DNA from 2 places in the Halomonas sp. BC2 genome. Region 2 is predicted to be linked to the other one. Evidence: predicted binding sites of a transcription regulator. Region 2 holds the regulator's gene; the other holds the start of a gene.
The links. The regulator PhoB, encoded in region 2, activates phosphate uptake and scavenging genes when phosphate is short. The targets are predictions, from matches to a motif close to TGTCATANNNNTGTCANA.

Region 1 (10,456 bases), on a different contig from region 2:
TCAACGTTCATTACAGCCGCATGGACGATGCGGATAACACCCAATCATTGATCGATGAAGCCGAGCGGCTGGCAAGACAGTACCAGTGCGATGAAATTCGTGTGACGCGCCCCGGCGAGTGGCGGCTGTGGAACGCCATGCAGCAGCGTCAGGCCGCCTCACTGCCCTGGAAAATCCTGGAAGACGACCGCTTCTTCACCACCCCAGACGACTTTGCCCAATGGGCCAAGGGGCGTAAGCAAATCCGCCTCGAATACTTCTACCGGGAACAGCGTAAACGTACCGGGCTACTGATGGAAGGCGACGCCCCCATGGGCGGACAGTGGAATTTCGACCACGATAACAGAGAACCCGTCCAGCCTGGGCTGAGCTTCCCTGAACTCCCCGCGCACGGGCAGGATGAAACCACTCAGGAAGCGCTGGCCAATGCCGCCGAGTGGTTCCCCGAGCACATGGGCGAGATCGAGATCTTCAATTTGCCGGTCACCCGACGTCAAGCACTGGTGGACCTGAAGCACTTCATCACCCACGGGCTGGCCGACTTTGGCCGCTATCAGGATGCCATCAGCGACCAGTCACCCTACCTGTACCACTCGCGCCTCTCTGCTGCCATGAACATTGGCCTGCTCACGCCCTTCGAAGTGTGCGAAGAAGCGGCTGCGCAATATCAGGCAGGCAAGGCACCGATCAACGCCGTGGAAGGGTTCATACGGCAGATTCTCGGGTGGCGTGAGTACGTGCGCGGCCTCTACTGGACGCGCATGCCGGATTACAAACGAGAGAACCAGCTGGGTTTTCAGCGCGACTTGCCCGCCTTCTACTGGGATGCGAAGACCGACATGCGCTGCCTGCAACGCGCCATCCAGATGACCATCGACCACAGCTACGCGCATCATATTCAGCGCCTGATGGTCACGGGCAACTTCGCCCTGCTCTGCGGGGTCAAGCCAGAGGCGCTGTGCGACTGGTACCTGGCCGTTTACGCCGACGCCTGCGAGTGGGTCGAGCTACCCAACACCTTGGGTATGGTGCTGCACGCGGACGGCGGCTTGATGGGCTCCAAGCCCTACTGCGCTTCCGGCAAATACATCGACAAGATGTCCGACCACTGCCAGCACTGTCGCTACTCCCCCAAGCTGGTCACCGGCCCCAAGGCCTGCCCGCTCAACAGTCTCTACTGGCATTTTCTGGAGACCCATGCCGAACAGCTCAATCGGAATCCACGCATGAAGCTGATCTACGGCTCGCTGGCACGCATGAAAGAGGAAAAACGCGACGCCATGCGTCAGCAGGCAGAACAGTTCCTGGCATCGCTCCCCACTGCCGCCGATTACGGGCAAGCCGTTCACACCCAAGGGTACACCCACGAGGAGCGCTCCTCATGAGCCGTTTCGCAACGCTGCATGCCGAACCACCGGTCACGCTCTACCACGATGGACACTGCCCCTTTTGTCGCGTCGAAGTGGCCTGGCTAGCCAAACATCGCCACCACCAGCGCATTCGTCTGGTCGATATTCAGCACGAGGATTTCGATCCCGGCGCATTGGGGCTCAGCTTCGAGGCCATGATGGGGCAACTGCATCTTCAGGATCAGCAGGGAAACTGGTATGTGGGGATGGATGCCAGCCGGGCCCTGTATGCCGTGTTGGGCTACAGGCGGCTGGTAAGACTGTCTTGCTTGCCTGGCCTGCGCGCCGTCATGGATGCAGGCTATCGGTTCTTTGCCCGTCGCCGAATTCGGCTGGGCCAATGGTGGGAAAAATGCGGGTCACGCTCGCGCAATCAGTGATGCCTGGGCGTCAGAATACCAGCGGCATACGCGAGGTCAGCGGCGCGCTGTAGTGGGCGTCGCGACCAATGACTTCATCCTGAGGCACGTGCTGCACAAGATACGCCCGGTGGATACCTGCCCGCTTGAGTTCGAGGTAGACATCGTCCAGCGAACGAAACAGCATGGGCTTGCCACGCTGGGTCAGCATATGGCGCTCACCCTCGACATCTTCAAGCTCGACCTGATAAAACCGGCTGCCCGAGTGCGTGATTACTCGAATTTCAAAATTGTCATGACGTTCGACGAACTGTTTAAGCTCTTTAAGTTCCATGGTTCCCTCCTGTTATTGGTCATTGCCATGGAGCACAGCATGCCCTTGCCCCATGACAATCATATTACCCTGGCACTATCTCTCTAAGAGGGCAATAACAGAAAAGAGTTCCTGACCGAAACGTCAAGATGTGTGTCGTGTTACTGATATTCCGAGGGGTCGATGGCCTTGCCTAGGGAATTGCGATCGATCCAGTTGCCCCCTTTGGTTTCCTTGTAACGGAACACGACCTTGTCGCCAATGGTGACCGGTAATTCCGCATCTTCTGTCTGGTAGCTGTACTGCTCCCCTTCCACTACCAGGTGGTAGCGGTAAAGGTCGGGCATGCCCAACCACTCCTTGAAGGGACCTTCACGCTCTAACGACTGGAGCTCACCCCGACCTTCCAGCTTGGGAAGCCGCTTACGGTTACCGCGCCTAAAACCACCTGCCATGCGTTACTCCTGTCTATCTACCAATGCGATTGACCCACGCTTCTCATCCCGCCCTTCCAGTGAGGGTTACCCAGACGACTCAGCCAACGGGGAGCGCATTATACGTGCTCCCCCCTCAGCCTCAAGTCAATCGCCGAAGGCTTCACCGTAACTATCCGGCGCCAGATCTTCGAAGCGCGTGTATTTGCCTATGAAGGCCATGTGTACCGTTCCAATGGGGCCATTACGCTGCTTACCAATGATCAGCTCGGCCAGGCCCTGGTTATCCGGGTTATCGCGGTTATACACTTCGTCGCGATACACGAAGGCAATGACGTCTGCATCCTGCTCGATCGCGCCCGAGTTATGGCTCACGATGCCATCCGCTAGCCAGCACGCGTCACCGGGGACGGTCAAATCGAAGACCTCTTCTTCACCGCAAGGGCGTATCTCGACGACTTGGTCCCAAAAGAGATCGCTGGAGGCAATCTGTGCCAAAGCCACATCGCCCAGCGCATCTGCATAGCTGCCAAGGGTTTCCCGGGAAGGAGCAAAGCTAAAATGGGACGAGCCGCCATAAGATGTGCCACGCATTGCAGCCATTTTCCGGTGACTCACGCCTTTAGCAAGCATGGCCTGTTTGACATGCTCGAACACCTCCTGGGGCAAGGTATCGATATTGGTGTTCGCCACGACGGATGCCGCTTTCAGCGGTGCTAACGACGCCACCTGATGCCCAAAAGCCCCAATATTCTGTGCAAAGCGCTGCTGTTGATCGCTTCCCGACACGTCGGCGGTATACCAACCACTCCCCTCTCCTGACACGACATGGCGGATTCGGGTCACAATACCGAAACGTAGCAGCAGAGCACTGACATCATCGATAAGCCGACGGCTAACCGTAGAAAAATAGACGCGTGTGCGCCCATTTTTATCTGTCGTAATGCTGCCGTCGGTGGCCCACAAATGACGCATGAACAGCGCGAGCTGCTGATTGGACAGCCTGAAGATGTCACCTGGAATATATTTTTCTGCAGAGCGCTGCCCAAAGATACCCAGCGATTTCAACCAGGCACCCACTCCCTGGGCGTGCCAGCGATTGCCATTGCCAGCAATGACGAGTTGATGCCAGTTGCCGCGTCCCGCATGGCGAGTCACCGTCGAGCCAAACTGCTCTGCGCAGCGCTTCACAACGTCGCTATTCGCTTCACTAGCGGTGGTATAGCGCAGCGGCTGCCCTTTGACATAGCTGCCGTCACCCAGCAAATGGGCCAGCAGGATAAGCGCATGCTCCTCCCACACGACCGGATGCTCAGGCTGCGCTAACTGTCTGGCCAAGGCGATGCGATCCCCCACCTTGAGCTCGGCCACCGTTTTCCAATCCCATAGCGCTTTCAATCGATGCCTGGCTGTTGCACGTATACGCCGTCCACTAGCCAAACAAACCTCGAATACTGGCTTGGTGCCCACTGACCACACCAAATCCGTCGTCGAGCGGCGCAGCTTGCCATCTTCACCCAGCGATATGACGTCCGGCGTTTGCCCGACCAGATCACCAATCGGCAAGCGCTCTCCGGTTGCCAGCATCACCCGCGTGTCTCCCGTGACACATTCACGCAAATCCGACATGACCGGGCGCTTGTTGGGACGCTGCTCCAGCGAGCGGTTCAGCTGGGAAAGCGCCACCACCGGGCATTGGAACTCCTTGGCCAGGCCTTTCAGCGAACGCGAAATTTCCGAGATCTCGCCCGTGCGGTTTTCGTTAAAGCCAGGAATCTGCATCAGCTGCAGATAGTCGATCATGATCAGGGCAATATTGCCGTGCTCACGCACCACCCGGCGTAGCCGTGAGCGCATCTCATTGGGTGACAGGGCCGCCGTGTCATCGATGAACAGCTGCTTGTCTTTCAGCAGGTTCACCGCCGAGGTCAGCCGCGGCCAATCTTCATCTTCCAACTGGCCCGAACGCACGCGGGTCTGATCGATACGCCCCAATGACGAGAGCACACGCAGCATCAGCGATTCGGCGGGCATCTCCATGGAGAACACCATCACCGGCTTGTCGCTGGAAATGACCGCATGCTCGACCAGGTTCATGGCGAAGGTAGTTTTACCCATCGAGGGGCGTCCGGCAATGATGACCAAATCGGAAGGCTGCAGGCCCGAAGTCATCTCATCCAGATCCCGGAAGCCGGTGGAAAGGCCGGTCATTTCCCCTTTCAGGTTGAACAGCTCATCGATTCGATCCACGGCCTTGGTGAGCAGGTCACTCATGCCAATGGGGCCACCGGTCTTGGGCCGCTCTTCGGCAATCTGGAACACCAGCCGCTCGGCCTCGTTGAGCAGCTCGTCGGCGGGCCTGCCCTGAGGCGAAAAAGCCCCTTCGGCAATCTGGTTGGCCGCCCGGATGAGCTTACGCAGCGTGGCACGCTCACGGACGATATCGGCGTAGGCGCGTATGTTGCTGGCCGAAGGCGTGTTGCGCGCCAGCTCGGCCAGGAAACTCAGCCCGCCCACCGTATCCAGCTGGTCACGGGCTTCCAGCGCTTCGGAAAGGGTCACGACGTCCAGCGGCTGGCCCGACTCGGCCAGATGCGTCATCACATTGAACACCAGCCGGTGTTCATAGCGGTAAAAATCGTCAGCCACCAGACGCTCGGAGACGTTGTCCCACGCCTGGTTGTCCAGCATGAGCCCGCCTAACACCGACTGCTCCGCTTCCAATGAATGCGGTGGCAGTTTTAACGCTGCCGTTTCCTGATCAGCAGAAGGCTGGTCCTGCATTGCGAGCTCCTTAACAATTACCCGATAGCCAACGGCGCTTATCTTAGCCGTGCGGCTCGGATAACACCACTGGCCCCACGCAAAGGGAAGGCTTTATAAGCCTGCTGTGTCGCCCCTTGCCAAAAGAGCCCCAGGGCCTAAAAAGACAAAGTACCTAAAAAGACAAAGGGCGCGGGAGAACCCGCGCCCTTTGAGGCGTCAGCGTTGGCGAGTATGATTACTCGGCGACAACAACCACGCGTACAACGGCGTCCACTTCTGCATGCAGGTGGAGGTCGATGTCGTATTCGCCAGTTTGACGAATCGGGCCTTGCGGCATGCGTACTTCGCTCTTGGCGACGTCGATTCCCGCAGAGGAGATCGCGTCGGCCAGGTCACGAGGACCGATAGAGCCGAACAGCTTGCCTTCGTCGCCTGCCTTGGACACCAACGACAGCTCGATGTCGTTGAGTTGCTCGGCACGCGCCTGGGCTTCTGCCTTACGCTCAGCGGCTTGCGCTTCGAGTTCGGCACGCTGCGCTTCGAACGCTTCGATGTTGTCCTTGGTGGCCGGTACGGCTAAGCCGTAAGGCACCAGGTAGTTACGACCATAACCAGGCTTGACAGTGACCTTGTCACCCAGGCCGCCCAGCTTACCAATCTTGTCGAGCAGAATGACTTCCATCTCGTAAACCTCTTGTCAGTTGCTGCGGGCAAGGCGTGCGCGAACGTTCGCAAATGTATCGATCAGCCCCAACAGCAGCACAATGAGAATCGTGGGCCAGGTCGTGATCAGCAGCACATAAAATGCCACCAGCCACAGCCCGTTCATCCCCTTTATTCCAATAAAACCATGCACCAACGCAATACCGGCAATCAGCAGCGGAACCCAGCAGAGCATCGCCAGCGCCTGCGCACCAAGCGCCATGCCTGCCACTCCCAACACCACCAGAACGGCAAGCTCACGGGGGCTCAGGCGCAACGCATGAAACTCTTCGCGAAAGCCACCGGGGTTATACAGCCCGGCTTGCCAGCTGCGGGCCAGCGCCAGACAGATAATGGCGGCCAGCAGCACGACCAGCCCCGTGACACCACCGATGACCATGGCAGCCAAGGCCGTCGTGTCGACGCCCTGGTTGGCAAACTCGGTGAGCATACGGTCGATCTCGGTAGAGCTCTCCCGCAGCTGCTCCAGCATGAGCTGGGTGCCCCCCGGCGGGCTGAAGATGCCCAGCTGAACCATGACGGCGGCAGCCAATGTGCCCACGATCAAGGCTTCGCTCCAGCGCATCCGCTCGCGCAGGATGACGGACATCAGCGTGACCAGCAGAACGCTGGCCAGTGGTATCACGTCACCTTGTGCCCACCAGAAACCGGCAGGCAGAGCAGCGGCGATGATGACCGGCAGCGCAGGGGCAAAACCCTTGCGCAAGGTCACCAGTGCGGCAATGGCGGCGCCCAGCCAAAACAGCCAGGGCACCAGCGATGCCAAGGCCGCCCCGCCTACGGCATAGGGCGTTCCGCGCATCAGCCATCTTGCCAGTGCCAGCATCACGTTAAACGCTTACTGGTGGCTATCGGAGTAGGGCAGCAGTGCCAGGTAGCGTGAACGCTTGATAGCGGTCGCCAGCTGACGCTGATAGCGTGCTTTGGTGCCGGTGATACGGCTCGGAACGATCTTGCCGGTTTCCGTGATGTAAGCCTTCAGCGTGTCGAGATCTTTGTAGTCGATCTGCTTGACGCCTTCAGCAGTGAAGCGGCAAAACTTGCGGCGACGGAAAAAACGTGCCATGGACTAGCTCCTTAAAACGTGCAGTGGATAGAATCAGGCAGTTTCTTCAGCTTCAGCGCGCGGCTTTTCTTCGCGACGCGGACGCTTTTCTTCTGCCGGCTTCATCATCGGAGAAGCTTCGGTAACGGCTTCCTTGCAGCGCACAACCAGGCTGCGGATGATGGCGTCGTTGAAGCGGAAGATGTTCTCGATTTCTTCGAGAGTCTCGCCGGTGCACTCAACGTTCATCAGCACGTAGTGGGCTTTGTGGATCTTGTTGATCGGGTAAGCCAAGTGACGACGGCCCCAATCTTCCAGACGATGCACGGTACCGCCGCTTTCGGTGACGATGCTGGTGTAGCGCTCGACCATTGCCGGTACTTGCTCGCTCTGATCCGGGTGGACCATGAACACGATTTCATAATGACGCATGGAATCTCCTTGCGGTTTGGCAGCTTCCTGAGTGTGCCGAAGCATATGCTCTGACAGCGACTGGGAAGCAAGGAGTTGACTGAAATGCCCTTGACAAGCCACGCATGGCTGAAAAGAACATCAAGCAGATAAAACCAGTGTCGTAGTGGGGTTACCAATACGAACGCCCGCTTATGTATAAACGGGCGCAAGCATTCTAGTGGGACGGAGGCTAACTTGCAAGCTGCCGCTGACGCACTGCTTCAAACAGACAGATTCCGGCAGCCACCGAGACATTCAGGCTGGACACCTGCCCCGCCATGGGCAGCTTGGCCAGATGATCGCACGCTTCCCGCGTCAACCGGCGCAACCCCTTGCCTTCGGCTCCCATCACCAGCGCGGTCGGGCCGGTGAAGTCGATATCGAACACGCTGGCCTGTGCTTCACCGGCGGTTCCGGTGATCCACACGCCCTCTTCCTTGAGCCTGGCCAGCGTGCGCGCCAGGTTGGTGACCTGATAGACCGGCACCACCTCTGCGGCACCACAGGCGACTTTTCTGACCGTGGCGTTGAGCGGCGCCGCCTTGTCCTTGGCCACGATCACTCCATGGGCACCCGAGGCATCGGCACTGCGCAGGCACGCGCCAAAGTTATGCACATCGGTGACGCCATCCAGCACCAGCAGCAAGGGGGGCGTATCCGATGGCCAGGCGCGGAGCTTGAGCCACAAGGACTCCTCTCCTTCTGCCGTCAAGGGTGCACAGAAGGCAACCACCCCCTGATGCGCCGCCCCCTGGGTCAACTGATCGAGCACGTCACGCGGCTGCTCCTTGACCGCCGCACCGCTGGCTCGGGCATCGGCCACCAGCGTTTGCAAACGCTGGCCTGGGCCCTGCTGCACCCACAGCTCCTTGGGCGACTCGCCCCGTGCCAGCAGGCTCTCTAGTGCATGCACACCATAGACGTGATCCAGCCCATCGGGCGTACGGACAGAAGTGCGAGTAGCCGGGCGTGGGCCACGTCGAGACGACGCCGATTTCATGCTCAACCCTTTTTCGAAGATGGTTTACGCGACCCGCTGCGCGTACGGCGCGGGCCACGACGGGCGGGCTGCTCACCGGCAGCCGCCTTTGCTCCTGCTCCAGCACCTTTTTCACCAGAGCTTTCACTACGACGCTTGCGCGGCTGACGCTGCGGGCGCGGCTTGTCATCGGCAAGACCAAAGTCGATCTTGCGATCATCCATGTCCACCCGCGCCACTTGCACGGTCAGGCCATCGCCCAGGCGATAGGTGGTGCCGGTGCGCTCACCCTTGAGACGATGCTTCTCGGCTTCGTAGTGGTAGTAGTCGGAAGGCAGTGACGTGACGTGCACCAGCCCTTCCACAAAGAAGTCATCGAGACGCACGAAGAGCCCGAACTGGGTCACCGAGGCGATGGTGCCCTCAAAGGTTTCGCCCAGCTTGTCCGACATGAATTCGCACTTGAGCCAGCTCTCCACGTCACGGGTGGCTTCATCGGCCCGCCGCTCGGTCATGGAGCAGTGTTCGCCCAGCTCCAGCATCTGCTCGAAGGTGTAGGGGCACCACTTGCTCGGCGGATCCACCGGCGCACCCTCTACCCGCACCACGGTGGCGGTCTGACGCGGCCCGCGAATCACCGAGCGAATGGCCCGATGCACCAGCAGGTCAGGATAGCGCCGAATGGGCGACGTGAAATGGGCATAGGCCTGGTAAGCAAGACCGAAGTGCCCCTCGTTCTGCGGCGAATAGACCGCCTGATTCATCGAGCGCAGCATCACGGTCTGGATGATGTCGGCATCCGGGCGGTCGGCAATCGCTTCCCGCAGTGCCTGGTAATCCTGAGGCGTCGGCTCGTCGCCGCCGCCCACCGAAAGCCCCAGCTCACTCAGGAACAGGCGCAGCTTGTCGAGCCGCTCAGGCGTTGGACGCTCGTGGATACGATACAGCGCCGGCAGGTCGTGCTTGTCAAGGAAACGCGCCGTCGCCACGTTGGCGGCCAGCATGCACTCCTCGATCAGCTTGTGGGCATCGTTACGGCTACGCGGCACGATCTTCTCGATCTTGCGCTCTTCATTGAAGATGATCGCCGTTTCCGTGGTATCGAAGTCGATTGCCCCACGCTCTTCCCGAGCAGCGCGCAGCAGGCCGTACAGCTCATGCAGGTTCTTGAGCGGCTTGACCAGCTCGGCGTGCTCCCGACGCAGCGCCTCCCCTTCTTCACTATCGCCGTCCAGCATGGCCGCCACCTTGTTATAGGTGAGTCGGGCATGGGAATTCATCACGGCTTCATAGAAGGAGTAGCGGCTGATGGCACCGGTCCTGGAAATGTTCATTTCGCACACCATCACCAGCCGGTCGACGTGCGGATTCAATGAACAAAGACCGTTGGAAAGCAGCTCGGGCAGCATCGGCACCACTTGCCCCGGGAAGTAGACCGAGTTGCCGCGGGTGCGCGCTTCGTCATCCAGCGCGGTACCAGGGCGCACGTAGTGAGAAACATCGGCAATCGCGACGACCAGCTTCCAGCTACCGGACTTGGTCTTCCAGGCACACACCGCATCGTCGAAATCCTTGGCGGACTCGTCGTCGATGGTCACCAGCGGCAAATCGCGCAGATCGACGCGGTGCTGCTTGTCGGCTTCCAGCACTTCAGCGGAGATTTCGCTGATCTGGTCCTGCACCTCCGGCGGGAACTCGGCAGGAATGTCGTAGCTGCGGATGGCGATATCGATCTCCATGCCGGGGTCCATACGCTCCCCCAACACTTCGATCACTTCACCCACCGGCTGAACCCGAGTGGCGGGCTGCTGGACGATCCTGGCAGAGATCACCTGACCATCCTTGGCACCACCACTAACGGTGTGCGGGATGATCACTTCCTGGGTAATCCGCGGGTTTTCGGGAATGAGAATCCCGAATTCCGGCGTATTGCTGCGGTATACGCCCACCATGGTCTCGGTATTGCGGGCAATCA
Region 2 (10,456 bases):
GGCGGCCTCGGCCAGCGCCGTGCGGGGCGCCAGTCCCGTGGCCAACAGGACGATGTCCACCGTATGGCGCTCGCCGCCGTCGAGCTGCAGTACCAGGTCGCGGTCGGCATTCATGGATAGGCTGTCCAGCGTGCGCCCCAGTGCCAGTTGCATGCCTGCCGTTCGAAAGGTTTCGGCCAGGGCATGGCCCAGCGGCTCGGGCAGCAGGCGCGGCAGCGGGGTGCTCTCTGGCGCCACCAGGGTGACGTGGTGGCCGCCCGCATGGAGGTCGTTGGCGAATTCGCAGCCCACCAGGCCCGCGCCAATGATCGCCACTCTGCTTGGCTGGGCGAGCGCTGCATACAGGCGGCGGTAGTCATCCAGGTCGTTGACCGTGAAACAGCGCCCTTTCAGCGCACTGGGTATCTGGAACGGCGTGCGCGGGGCCGCGCCGGTGGCGAGCACCAGGTGCTCGTAGCGGAGCAGGGTGCCGTTGTCCAGGCGCAGCATCTGGTGTTCCAACGCCAGTTCGACGACTTGCGTGTGGGCCATGAGCTGGGCATTCAGTTCGTCGGCGAGCGCTTCTGCGCTGCGCTGCGCCAGCTTTTCGGGGCTCAACCGCTTGGCGAAGCCCGTGGACAGCAGCGGTTTGCTGTACTCTTCGCCACGGTCGGCGCTAACCAGCGCGATGGTGCGAGAATCTCCCTGGCGGCGCAGCGCTCGCGCCAGGCCAATACCGGCCATGCCAGTGCCGACAATGACCAGCTCGGCATGTGGGGATTCGCTGAAGTGTGAATCGGGCATATCGTTATCCGGGGGTAAGGAACAAAAGCCTGCCAAGCCATCATGTTACACTAGCCTTCTTTCCAATTGACTGCTCTGGAGGCTCAGGTGACGCTCGTTGAGTTGCCACGCCCTGCGTTTTCGCTACCCCCCCACTGGCGGCCGGTTGCCGCTGCGCGGCCTGCCATGAGTGCGGCCTGGTGGCAATGGGTGGCCTCGACCGACTCCCTGACGGCGCGCCTGATGGCGGCCGGAGCGCCGAGCCAGTTCCGCGTACGCCTGCTGCGTCAGACCATTGGCCTGCCGTTTCAGGACGAAGCCATGGCGCTGGGAATCGCTCCACGTCGCCATGCCTGGCTACGCGAGGTGGCGCTGTGCATCGACGGCACCCCTTGGGTGGTGGCGCGATCGGTGGCACCGCTGGAGCAGCTGCAGGGCAAAGGCCTGGGGGCCTTGGGCGAGCGTTCGCTGGGCAGCTGGTTGTTTCAGCAGCCGGACCTGGTGCGCGGGCCGTTGCAGGCCACGGTGTCGCTCCCGCGCTTCACGGCGTGGGGTGCCCCCGCCAAGGGGCGTAGCCAGTGGGGGCGTCGCTCGGTGTTTCAGCACGCGGGGTTGTCGCTGCTGGTTCAAGAGTATTTTTTATCGACCATGGCCGATGCGCTGAGCCTGCCCTCGCGCTAGGCTATTCTGGAGTTTCTTTCACGAGGTAAGCATGAGCATGGACCGTTCTCTATTGCGGCCAACGGGTTGGGCCCGGCTGGCAGACTTTCTTCAGCTGATGCGCCTGGATCGGCCCATTGGTACCTGGCTGCTCATGTGGCCGACGCTCTGGGCGCTGTGGGTGGCTGCAGAAGGGGTGCCGGGTCGCTCCGTGCTGATCATCTTCATTGCCGGTGTCTACGTGATGCGTGCTGCGGGCTGCGTGGTGAACGACTATGCCGACCGCCATGTGGATGGCCACGTCAAGCGTACTCGCCAGCGCCCCATGGCCACGGGACGCATCAGCGAAACCGAAGCCCAGCTGCTGTTCGTGGCGCTGGTCGCCGCTGCCTTCATTTTGGTGCTGCTGACTAACTGGTTCACCGTGCTGCTGTCGGTGGGCGGCGTGCTGCTGGCTTTCGTGTATCCGTTCATGAAGCGCTACACCCACTTCCCGCAGGTGGTGCTGGGCGCGGCCTTTTCCTGGGCCATTCCCATGGCGTTTGGCGCGGTATTGGGCCACGTGCCTCTGGAAGCCTGGCTGCTGTTCAGTGCCAACCTGCTGTGGACCGTTGCCTACGATACCCAGTACGCCATGGTCGACCGTGACGATGATCTGAAAATCGGTATCAAGTCGACCGCCGTGCTGTTTGGCCGTGCTGACCGGCTGATCATCGGAGTGCTGCAGGCAAGCGTGCTGGCCCTGCTGAGCTGGGTCGCGCTGCGCGTTGGGCTAGGGGGCTTTTTCTGGCTGGGGTTGCTGGGCATGGCGGCGACGTTCGTGTACCAGCAGTGGCTGATCGTCGGGCGCGATCGAGACCGCTGTTTTCAGGCCTTCCTGAACAACCACTGGTCGGGTCTGCTGGTCTTTGCAGGTATTGCCTTGAGCTGGTGGCCGGTAGCGGGCTAAATTGACTGGGTGTCATGGAACTGTCATCAAGTCATGGTGTTATCGTCACACGCATGTCATTGAACCTTCCTGAATAGAGCACCGTGAGGCCCTGGAATGACCGCCAAGACCGTACTGATCGTCGATGATGAGGCGCCGATCCGCGAAATGATCGCCGTGGCGCTGGAGATGGCTGACTATCGCGTGCTTGAAGCGGACAACGCCCAGGATGCCCACGCCATGGTCGTCGACCACCAGCCTGACTTGTTGCTGCTGGACTGGATGATGCCGGGCACCAGCGGCATCGAGCTGGCCCGTCGGCTGAAGCGCGAAGAAGCCACCGCCGAGCTGCCGATCATCATGCTGACGGCCAAGGGCGAAGAGGACAACAAGATCCAGGGCCTGGAAGCGGGTGCCGACGACTATATCACCAAGCCCTTTTCCCCCCGTGAGCTGGTGGCCCGCCTGAAGGCCGTGCTGCGCCGTGCCACGCCGCGTGGCGTGGAAGACCCGATCGAAATCAATGGTCTGCTGTTGGACCCGGTGAGCCACCGGGTCAGCGCCCATGGCAAGGCGCTGGAAATGGGGCCTACCGAGTATCGTCTGCTGCAGTTTTTCATGACCCATCAGGAGCGCGCCTACACGCGCAGCCAATTGCTTGACCAGGTATGGGGTGGCAACGTCTACGTGGAAGAGCGCACGGTGGACGTGCATATTCGTCGTCTTCGTAAAGCGCTGGGCGAGCCTCATCAAAATCTGATTCAAACGGTGCGCGGTACTGGGTACCGGTTCTCTGCGCGAGTGTAAGCGTGCGCCTGTGGAGCCGTGAGATCTGGCGCATCATCTGGCTGGCCCTGTTGGGCCTCTGCCTGGGATGGCTGGTGGATTACCCTGGCGCCGGGCTGGCGGCGGGGCTGCTGTTTTGTCTGGTCTATCATCTGCGTCAGTTTCGGGCGCTCTTCCTTTGGCTGACGCTTCACCCCCACGATGAGCCCCCGGCGGCCAAGGGCATGTGGGGGGAGCTGTTCGACCGCCTCTATCGCTACCAGAAAAGCCAGCGCATTACCCAAAGTCGTTTACGGGCGACGCTGGCGAGAATTCAGGAGTCCTCCGAAGCCATGCGCGATAGCGTGGTGATGCTGGACCGCCACGGCGACCTGGAGTGGTGGAACAGCGCGGCCACCGACATGCTGGGGCTGCAAACCGCCCACGATCGTGGCCAGCACATCACCAACCTGCTGCGCGACCCTCGCTTCATCAGCTACTTCAATGCCCGCGACTACAGCGAGCCGCTGACGCTGACCTCGCCGATCGACGAGCGGCGCATCCTCCAGTATCAGATCACTCTGTACGGCGATGACGAGCGGCTGGTCATGGCCCGTGATATTACGCGTCTGCACCGCCTGGAGCAGATGCGGCGTGACTTCGTCGCCAACGTCTCCCATGAACTGCGCACTCCGCTGACCGTGCTGTCGGGCTACCTGGAAACCTACGGCGACCTCAAGGAGCTGCTGCCTCCCCGCCTGGGTAAAGGGATCGTACAGATGGAGGAGCAGACGCGACGGATGCAGAATCTGGTCAACGACCTGCTGCTGCTGTCACGGCTGGAAATCGACCAGGGAGGCGATGATCACCAGATGCTGGCCGTAGGCCCCATGCTCGACAGCATTCGCCGAGACGCCCTGGCGCTCTCCAGGCAGCAGCACAGTGTGCAGGTCATTCTGGAGAGCGACGCTGGCTTGATCGGCAGCGAGCAGGAGCTGCGCAGCGCCATTTCCAATCTAGCCTTCAATGCCGTGCGCTATACCCCGGAAGGCAGTCAGATCACGTTGCGCTGGTCGGTGGCCGCCAACGGCAGCGGGTGTATCGAGGTCGAGGACGATGGCGATGGCATTGATCCGGTGCATATCCCCCGCCTGACCGAGCGCTTCTATCGAGTGGATAAAGGGCGTAGTACGGCAACAGGAGGGACGGGTCTGGGCCTGGCCATCGTGAAGCACGTGCTGCTGCGCCACGAGGCCCAGCTCAACATAGAGTCACGTCCTGGCGAGGGGGCATCCTTTCGCTGTGTCTTCCCTGCCAAGCGAGTCAGCGGCCCGGCTTGAGGGCTCGATGACGCTTTGCGCTCCTCCTTATCCGCTTCCTGCACAACCCCTGTATAAGTGTGCCATATTGGCATAGAGCTCTGGTCACACATCACTCATGTGTCATTTTTAACCACCTCAAAGGCGTGGTCATGACCCCCTGAGCCCATGCTTTATACTATCCTTGTTTTTTTAAATTATTGATAATAAATAATTTTTTTGATTTTTGGCATGCGTGGCACAACGTATGCAATGTTCTAGGCAAGGAAGATTACCGCAGGAACTGGTAAGACATGAAGTCACTCTTCCTTAACTATGCGGTATCAACAGCGATCGAGGAGGCGGAATATGATGTCCAAGGAACTACTCAAGAAAGCTGGTATTTTAGGTGTTTCTTTTGGCCTGATGGCAAGCCCACTGGCTTTTGCAGACACCACGGATCACTCATCCATCGACCAGAATCAGGATGTAACCGTCGAAGATGAGCCCATGAACACACAGTCTGGTACGGCTGAGCCGGGCAGTTACGACACCGAAGACCTGACGACGGATCACGGCACACAAGGCCCCGACGTTGTGGATGAGCCGGACTCCACCAACATGAGTGGTGGTGCCGAGTACACCCCGGAAGATGTGGTAGAAGAAAATAGCGGCAGCTAAACGTAACAATTCTTTGCAAAGCTGAAAAAAACTCTTACGCTTAGGAGTGAGCAAACTGAGGGCAAGGATGTCCCATAGCAAGGATGCTCACCGATTCAAGGATGAGTCAGAAAACGGTCAAGACACTGGTCAGGGTAAATTCCAAGGTTGGAGTCCCGCAAACGGAGAGGAAGCCAGCAGTCAGTATCGTTCATAAGTAAGAGTGGTCGAGACCCCGCCTAGCGGGGTCTAATTTTTTGTGCCTGCTATATGGGCGGCCCTGTGATGAATGGCTCTGATTCAGAGCGCCGAGCCTGCCGCCTTATCCCGCGTGTCCGGTGTGCCACGATAGTGGCGGTCCCACATGAGGACTGCGCCTGCGACGGCGCCTGGAATCAGGAACAGGTTGGCCAAGGGGATCCAGGTGATGAGCATGACCAGCCCGCCATATGTCATGCTCGGCCACCAGCGCCGTGAAAGCCTGCTGCGCATCTCCTTGAACGACACTTTGTTGTTATCCATCGGGTAATCCAGATAGGTAATGGCCATGACCCAGGCAGAAAAGAGCGCCCATAAGGGAGGCGCCAAGACGTTCAAGCCGGGAATCCAGCTGAACAGGAACAATACGGCCATGCGCGGCAGGATATAGCTCAGCTTGACCAGCTCTCGACCCACGGCGTCCAGCGCCGTTTTGGCCAGCCCTCGGTCATCCAGCGGTTCGCGCCCGGTGGCCTGGCGCTCTACCTGAGCCGCCAGAAACCCATAGAAAGGCGCTGCGATCAGGTGAGTCACCAGGGTGAAGCTAAAAAAGATCACCACCAGCAAGCTGATGAAGAATAGCGGCCAGATCAGCCACGACAACCACTCCAGCCAGCCAGGCACCATGGCCATGCTGCTCTCCAGCCAGCCCGAAAAGCGTGTGAAGAGCACGTAAACCATTCCCGTATACACGAGCAGATTGACCAGAATGGGTAGAAAAACATAGCGCCTTAGCCCGGGCTGATACACCAGGCGGGTGCCTTGCCCCAACGCGTTGAGTGCATTCACGCGACATTACTCCCTAAAAAAACGCCCAGACAATGGTCTGGGCGTATTGCAGGAGGGTTTGACGGCCAGGTCAAGATTTTTTCATGACCTTCTGTTCCAGGGTGTCTGGGTCACTGTGGCGAATATCCAGGCCTTTCACCAGGTACACCACGTATTCCGCCAGGTTATTGGCGTGGTCGCCCACCCGCTCCAGGGCGCGCAGCACCCACATGATGCTCAACACCGAGCTGATGGAGCGCGAGTCTTCCATCATGAAGGTCATCAGCGAGCGCATGGCGCTGCCGTATTCGTCGTCCACCGATTCGTCTTCGCGAACGACCTGCATGGCCAGCTCGGTATCGAAGCGGGCGAAGGCGGTCAGGGCGTCACGCAGCATCTTGCGCACGTGCTCGCTGATATGGCGGACTTCTACCAAGCCACGAATGGCACCGCTGTTTTCACTTAACAACAGTGCATTGCGGGCAATCTTGCTGGCTTCGTCGCCGATTCGCTCCAGGTCCGAGGTGGCACGGATGACCGCAAGTACCAGCCGCAGGTCCGATGCCGCCGGCTGACGGCGAGCCAGCACTCGGGTGCACTCGTCGTCGATTTGCAGCTGCAGGTCGTTGACCTGACGGTCATTGTCGCGCACTTTTTCCGCCAGGCGGCTGTCGCCCTCCAGCAGAGCATGCACCGCATCCTGCACCTGCTTTTCCACCAGACCGCCCATGGCCATCAGGTGGGTCTTCAGCTCTTCCAGCTCCTGGTTGAACTGGCGAGAGATGTGTTGGCTGTGTGTCTCGCTCGTGATATCCATTGAGCACTCCTGACGTATCGTCGATGGGGCCTAGGTCATGCGGCCGGTAATGTAATTTTCGGTGCGTTGTAGACGCGGGTTGGTGAACACTTGATCCGTGGGCCCATATTCGATCAGTTCACCGTTTTGCAAAAAGGCCGTGTAGTCGGAAACCCGCGCGGCCTGCTGCATATTGTGAGTCACCAGCACCAGGGTGAGCTGGGACTTCAGGTTGCGTATCAACTCCTCGATCTTGAGGGTCGAAATCGGGTCGAGGGCCGAGGCGGGCTCGTCCAGCAGCAGGACATCCGGCTGAACGGCCAGCGTCCGGGCAATCACCAGGCGCTGCTGTTGCCCGCCGGAGAGCTGCCAGGCCGAACGGTGCAGGCGGTCCTTGACCTCATCCCACAGAGCGGCCGATGTCAGCGCCCACTCGATGATATCGTCGCGTTTGCGTTTGGGCAGGCGCCCTTGCAGGCGCAGGCCAAAGGCCACGTTTTCGTAGATCGACATCGGGAACGGGTTGGGCGTCTGAAACACCATCCCTACCCGCCGTCTGAGTTCGGTCACGTTCATGCGTGGCGCATGAATGTCCTGCTCTTCCAGGTAGATATGGCCATCGTGGGTCACGGACTCGTTCAAGTCATGAAGCCGATTGATTGCCCGTAGCAGCGTGGACTTCCCGCAGCCTGAGGGGCCGATGAACGCGGTCACCCGGTGACGAGGTACGTCGAGCGTCAGGTCACGCAACGCCGGTTTCCCCGCATAAGCGAGGTTGAACTGGTGGATGCTCAGGCACCGGGCGTCGGCTGAGAAGCGCGTCACCGGCGGTTGAGCAGTGTTGGCGGACGATAACGCTAGCATTCGTTTCCTCGTTGACGCCTTAGATAATGACGCAGAAATATGGCAGTTAGATTAAGCACCAGCACAATCAGTACCAGCAGGAGCGCGGTGGCAAACACCAGGGGGATCGCGGCCTGTACGTCTTCACCGTGGAAGGCCGTATCAAATAGATGATAGCCGAGGTGCATGAACTTGCGTTCGAGGTGCAGGTAGGGAAACTCGCCGTCCAAGGGCATTTGCGGAGCCAGCTTGGCGACGCCCACCAGCATCAACGGGGCCACTTCGCCAGCGGCCCGCGCCACGGCCAGAATCACCCCGGTCAGCATGGCGGGCATGGCCATGGGCAGCACGATGCGCGTGAGCATCTCCAGGCGGGTCGCCCCCAGCGCCACGGCCCCTTCACGTTGGGCATCGGGAATGCGTGCCAGGCCCTCTTCCGTGGCCACGATCACCACCGGCAGGGTCAGCAGTGCCAGGGTCAGCGATGCCCACAGCAGCCCGCCGGTACCAAAGGTCGGTGATGGCAGTTCGTCTTCGAAGAACCAGCTGTCGATGGAGCCGCCGATGCCGTACACGAACACCCCCAGCCCAAACACGCCATATACGATGGAGGGTACGCCAGCGAGGTTGCGGACCCCGATACGCACCAGATGGGTCAGGCGGTTCTGGTGGGCAATTTCGTTGAGGTAGATGGCCGCCAGCACGCCAAAAGGGGTGACGATCACGGACATGAGAATCACCATCAACAGCGTACCGAAAATGGCCGGCCATACGCCGCCTCCGGTATTGGCCGCGCGCGGCCCCTCACTGAGGAACTGCCACACGCGCCCGCCCCAGGCCGCCACCTTCTGATGCCAGGCCATGGCGTTGGGGGTTTGCAGGCGGGTGATCCCCGCCAACGGCTGAGGCTGTACCCTGCCATTGGCCTCCAGCAACAGCTGGGCGTCGGGGCGCTGGTTTGGCGGCAGCATCAGGGCTTGGCGCACGAACTCCCTGGCTGGCTGGCCCTCCAGCCGCTGGCCTTCGCTTTCGATGGCATCCAGGCGGCCAAGAAAGTCGCCCCAGGGGGTGCGCTCCAGACGTATCAGCTCAGCAGGTGTGGTGATCTGGGCGATTTGATCGACGGCCAGCCAGCGCCAGCTGGCGCCCGTGAGGTCGCGGTTGCCGGTAAAATAGAGCCGCTCCATGCTTTGGGCATGGGGTAGCGGCACCTCGCGCACCGGCTGGCCGATCACCGTTTCGCCGCTGTGCAGGGTGACCTCCTCCAGCTCGGCGGGCCAGAAATGGCCTAACCCTTTGGTGGTCAGCAGTACCAGCAAAGCCCCGAGCATGAGCAGTGAAAGGGCCACGCTACCCGCACATAGCCAAGGCCACAGCCGGTTGCCCGCCGTGTTCAGGCGAAAGCTCAGCGCTCGCCAGCCCATCAGCGTGCGCCTCCCAGCCGCTGATAGCGCCGACGCAGGCGCTGACGCACGACTTCGGCCAGCGTATTGACCGAGAAGGTGAAGATGAACAGCGCCAGCGCCGCCAGAATCAGCAGGTGATAGGTCATGCCGCCGGGGGAGGCTTCCGGCAGCTCGATGGCAATCGACGCCGACAGTGAACGTAGCCCTTCAAAGGGGCTGGCGCTGAACAGTGCGGTGTTGCCGCTGGCCATCAGCACGATCATGGTCTCGCCCACGGCGCGGCCTGCGCCAATCATCACCGCCGAAAACACGCCAGGGCCTGCGGTGGGCAGAGCGACCTTCCACAGCGCTTGCCAGCGGCTGGCGCCCAACGCCTGGGCGCCCTCCATCAAGCTGGATGGCACGTCGGCCAGCGCATCCTCGGCCAGCGAATAGATACTGGGGATAATCGCAAATCCCATGGCGATGCCGACGATCAGGGCGTTGCGCGTGGCGTAGTCGATGCCGTGGCGCTGCTCCAGCCACAGACGCAAGTCGCCCCCCAGCCAGTAGGTTTCGGCGAGCGGCGCCACCCACAGAGCCAGGGCGGTCATGCAGGCGAGCCACGGTATCAGCCAGAGTGCCGCCGACGACAGAGGCAGCCGCTGGCGCCAACGGCTGCTGGCCGCATGCCAAAGGGCACCTGCCAGCGCTGCGCTCAGCGGCAGCCAGACCAGCACAAGCAGGGTGCTGGCCAAATGACGCTCTACCCACGGCGCCAGCAGCAGCCCGGCAATGAAGCCAATCACCACGCCGGGTATTGCTTCCATCAACTCCATCACGGGCTTGATGCGGCTGCGCAGGCGTGACGACATGAACAGCGCCGAATACATGGCGGCCCCTAGCGCAATGGGCGTGGCAAACAGCATGGCCGCCAGGGCAGCCTTGAGGGTGCCCCAGGCGAGGGGCGACAGCGTGGCCAGGGAGAGCGCTTCGCCAAAACCAAGCAGCGGCAGCGCTTCCCATACCAGAAAGACGCCAATGGCGAGGATCGCCAGCAAAACAGCAATGCCGCCAGCCGTAATCAGTCCGGTGGCAATACGGTCGTGAAGCAAACGTAGCGGCTGACGCGAAGCAGGTAGCCGAGGAGGAGTCATGTCGACATCATACGAAGCAGGTGCCGTGATGAAAATAGGGGTTCATGGCCAGAATAGCTTACCCTACGCCCTGTTTGTGACAATTGGATGACAGTTTATTCATCCAACGCTTGGCTGCTGCGCAGGTGGTCGGGAAGTGCCACGAAGCCTGCCGCCTGCACGATCTGCTGGCCTTC

Region 1: a site for PhoB is predicted at 2,154-2,171, ahead of B7L71_RS01200 (DUF6482 family protein). Genes of this name have one in related genera too.

The regions. Positions count from the first base shown of each region.
Region 1 covers NZ_LFGT01000002.1:133,816-144,271, reverse strand. Annotated here, with positions in the region: gene B7L71_RS01210 (cryptochrome/photolyase family protein) at 1-1,385, shown strand, start outside; gene B7L71_RS01205 (thiol-disulfide oxidoreductase DCC family protein) at 1,382-1,789, shown strand; gene B7L71_RS01200 (DUF6482 family protein) at 1,800-2,102, opposite strand; gene B7L71_RS01195 (hypothetical protein) at 2,243-2,536, opposite strand; gene B7L71_RS01190 (replicative DNA helicase) at 2,663-5,317, opposite strand; gene rplI (50S ribosomal protein L9) at 5,517-5,963, opposite strand; gene B7L71_RS01180 (hypothetical protein) at 5,979-6,830, opposite strand; gene rpsR (30S ribosomal protein S18) at 6,843-7,070, opposite strand; gene rpsF (30S ribosomal protein S6) at 7,104-7,481, opposite strand; gene rlmB (23S rRNA (guanosine(2251)-2'-O)-methyltransferase RlmB) at 7,693-8,502, opposite strand; gene rnr (ribonuclease R) at 8,505-10,456, opposite strand, start outside.
Region 2 covers NZ_LFGT01000022.1:35,688-46,143, forward strand. Annotated here, with positions in the region: gene B7L71_RS13335 (NAD(P)/FAD-dependent oxidoreductase) at 1-783, opposite strand, end outside; gene B7L71_RS13340 (chorismate--pyruvate lyase family protein) at 871-1,443, shown strand; gene ubiA (4-hydroxybenzoate octaprenyltransferase) at 1,481-2,371, shown strand; gene phoB (phosphate regulon transcriptional regulator PhoB) at 2,468-3,157, shown strand; gene phoR (phosphate regulon sensor histidine kinase PhoR) at 3,160-4,455, shown strand; gene B7L71_RS13360 (hypothetical protein) at 4,783-5,094, shown strand; gene cysZ (sulfate transporter CysZ) at 5,374-6,120, opposite strand; gene phoU (phosphate signaling complex protein PhoU) at 6,191-6,916, opposite strand; gene pstB (phosphate ABC transporter ATP-binding protein PstB) at 6,947-7,759, opposite strand; gene pstA (phosphate ABC transporter permease PstA) at 7,753-9,162, opposite strand; gene B7L71_RS13385 (ABC transporter permease subunit) at 9,162-10,280, opposite strand; gene B7L71_RS13390 (PstS family phosphate ABC transporter substrate-binding protein) at 10,376-10,456, opposite strand, start outside.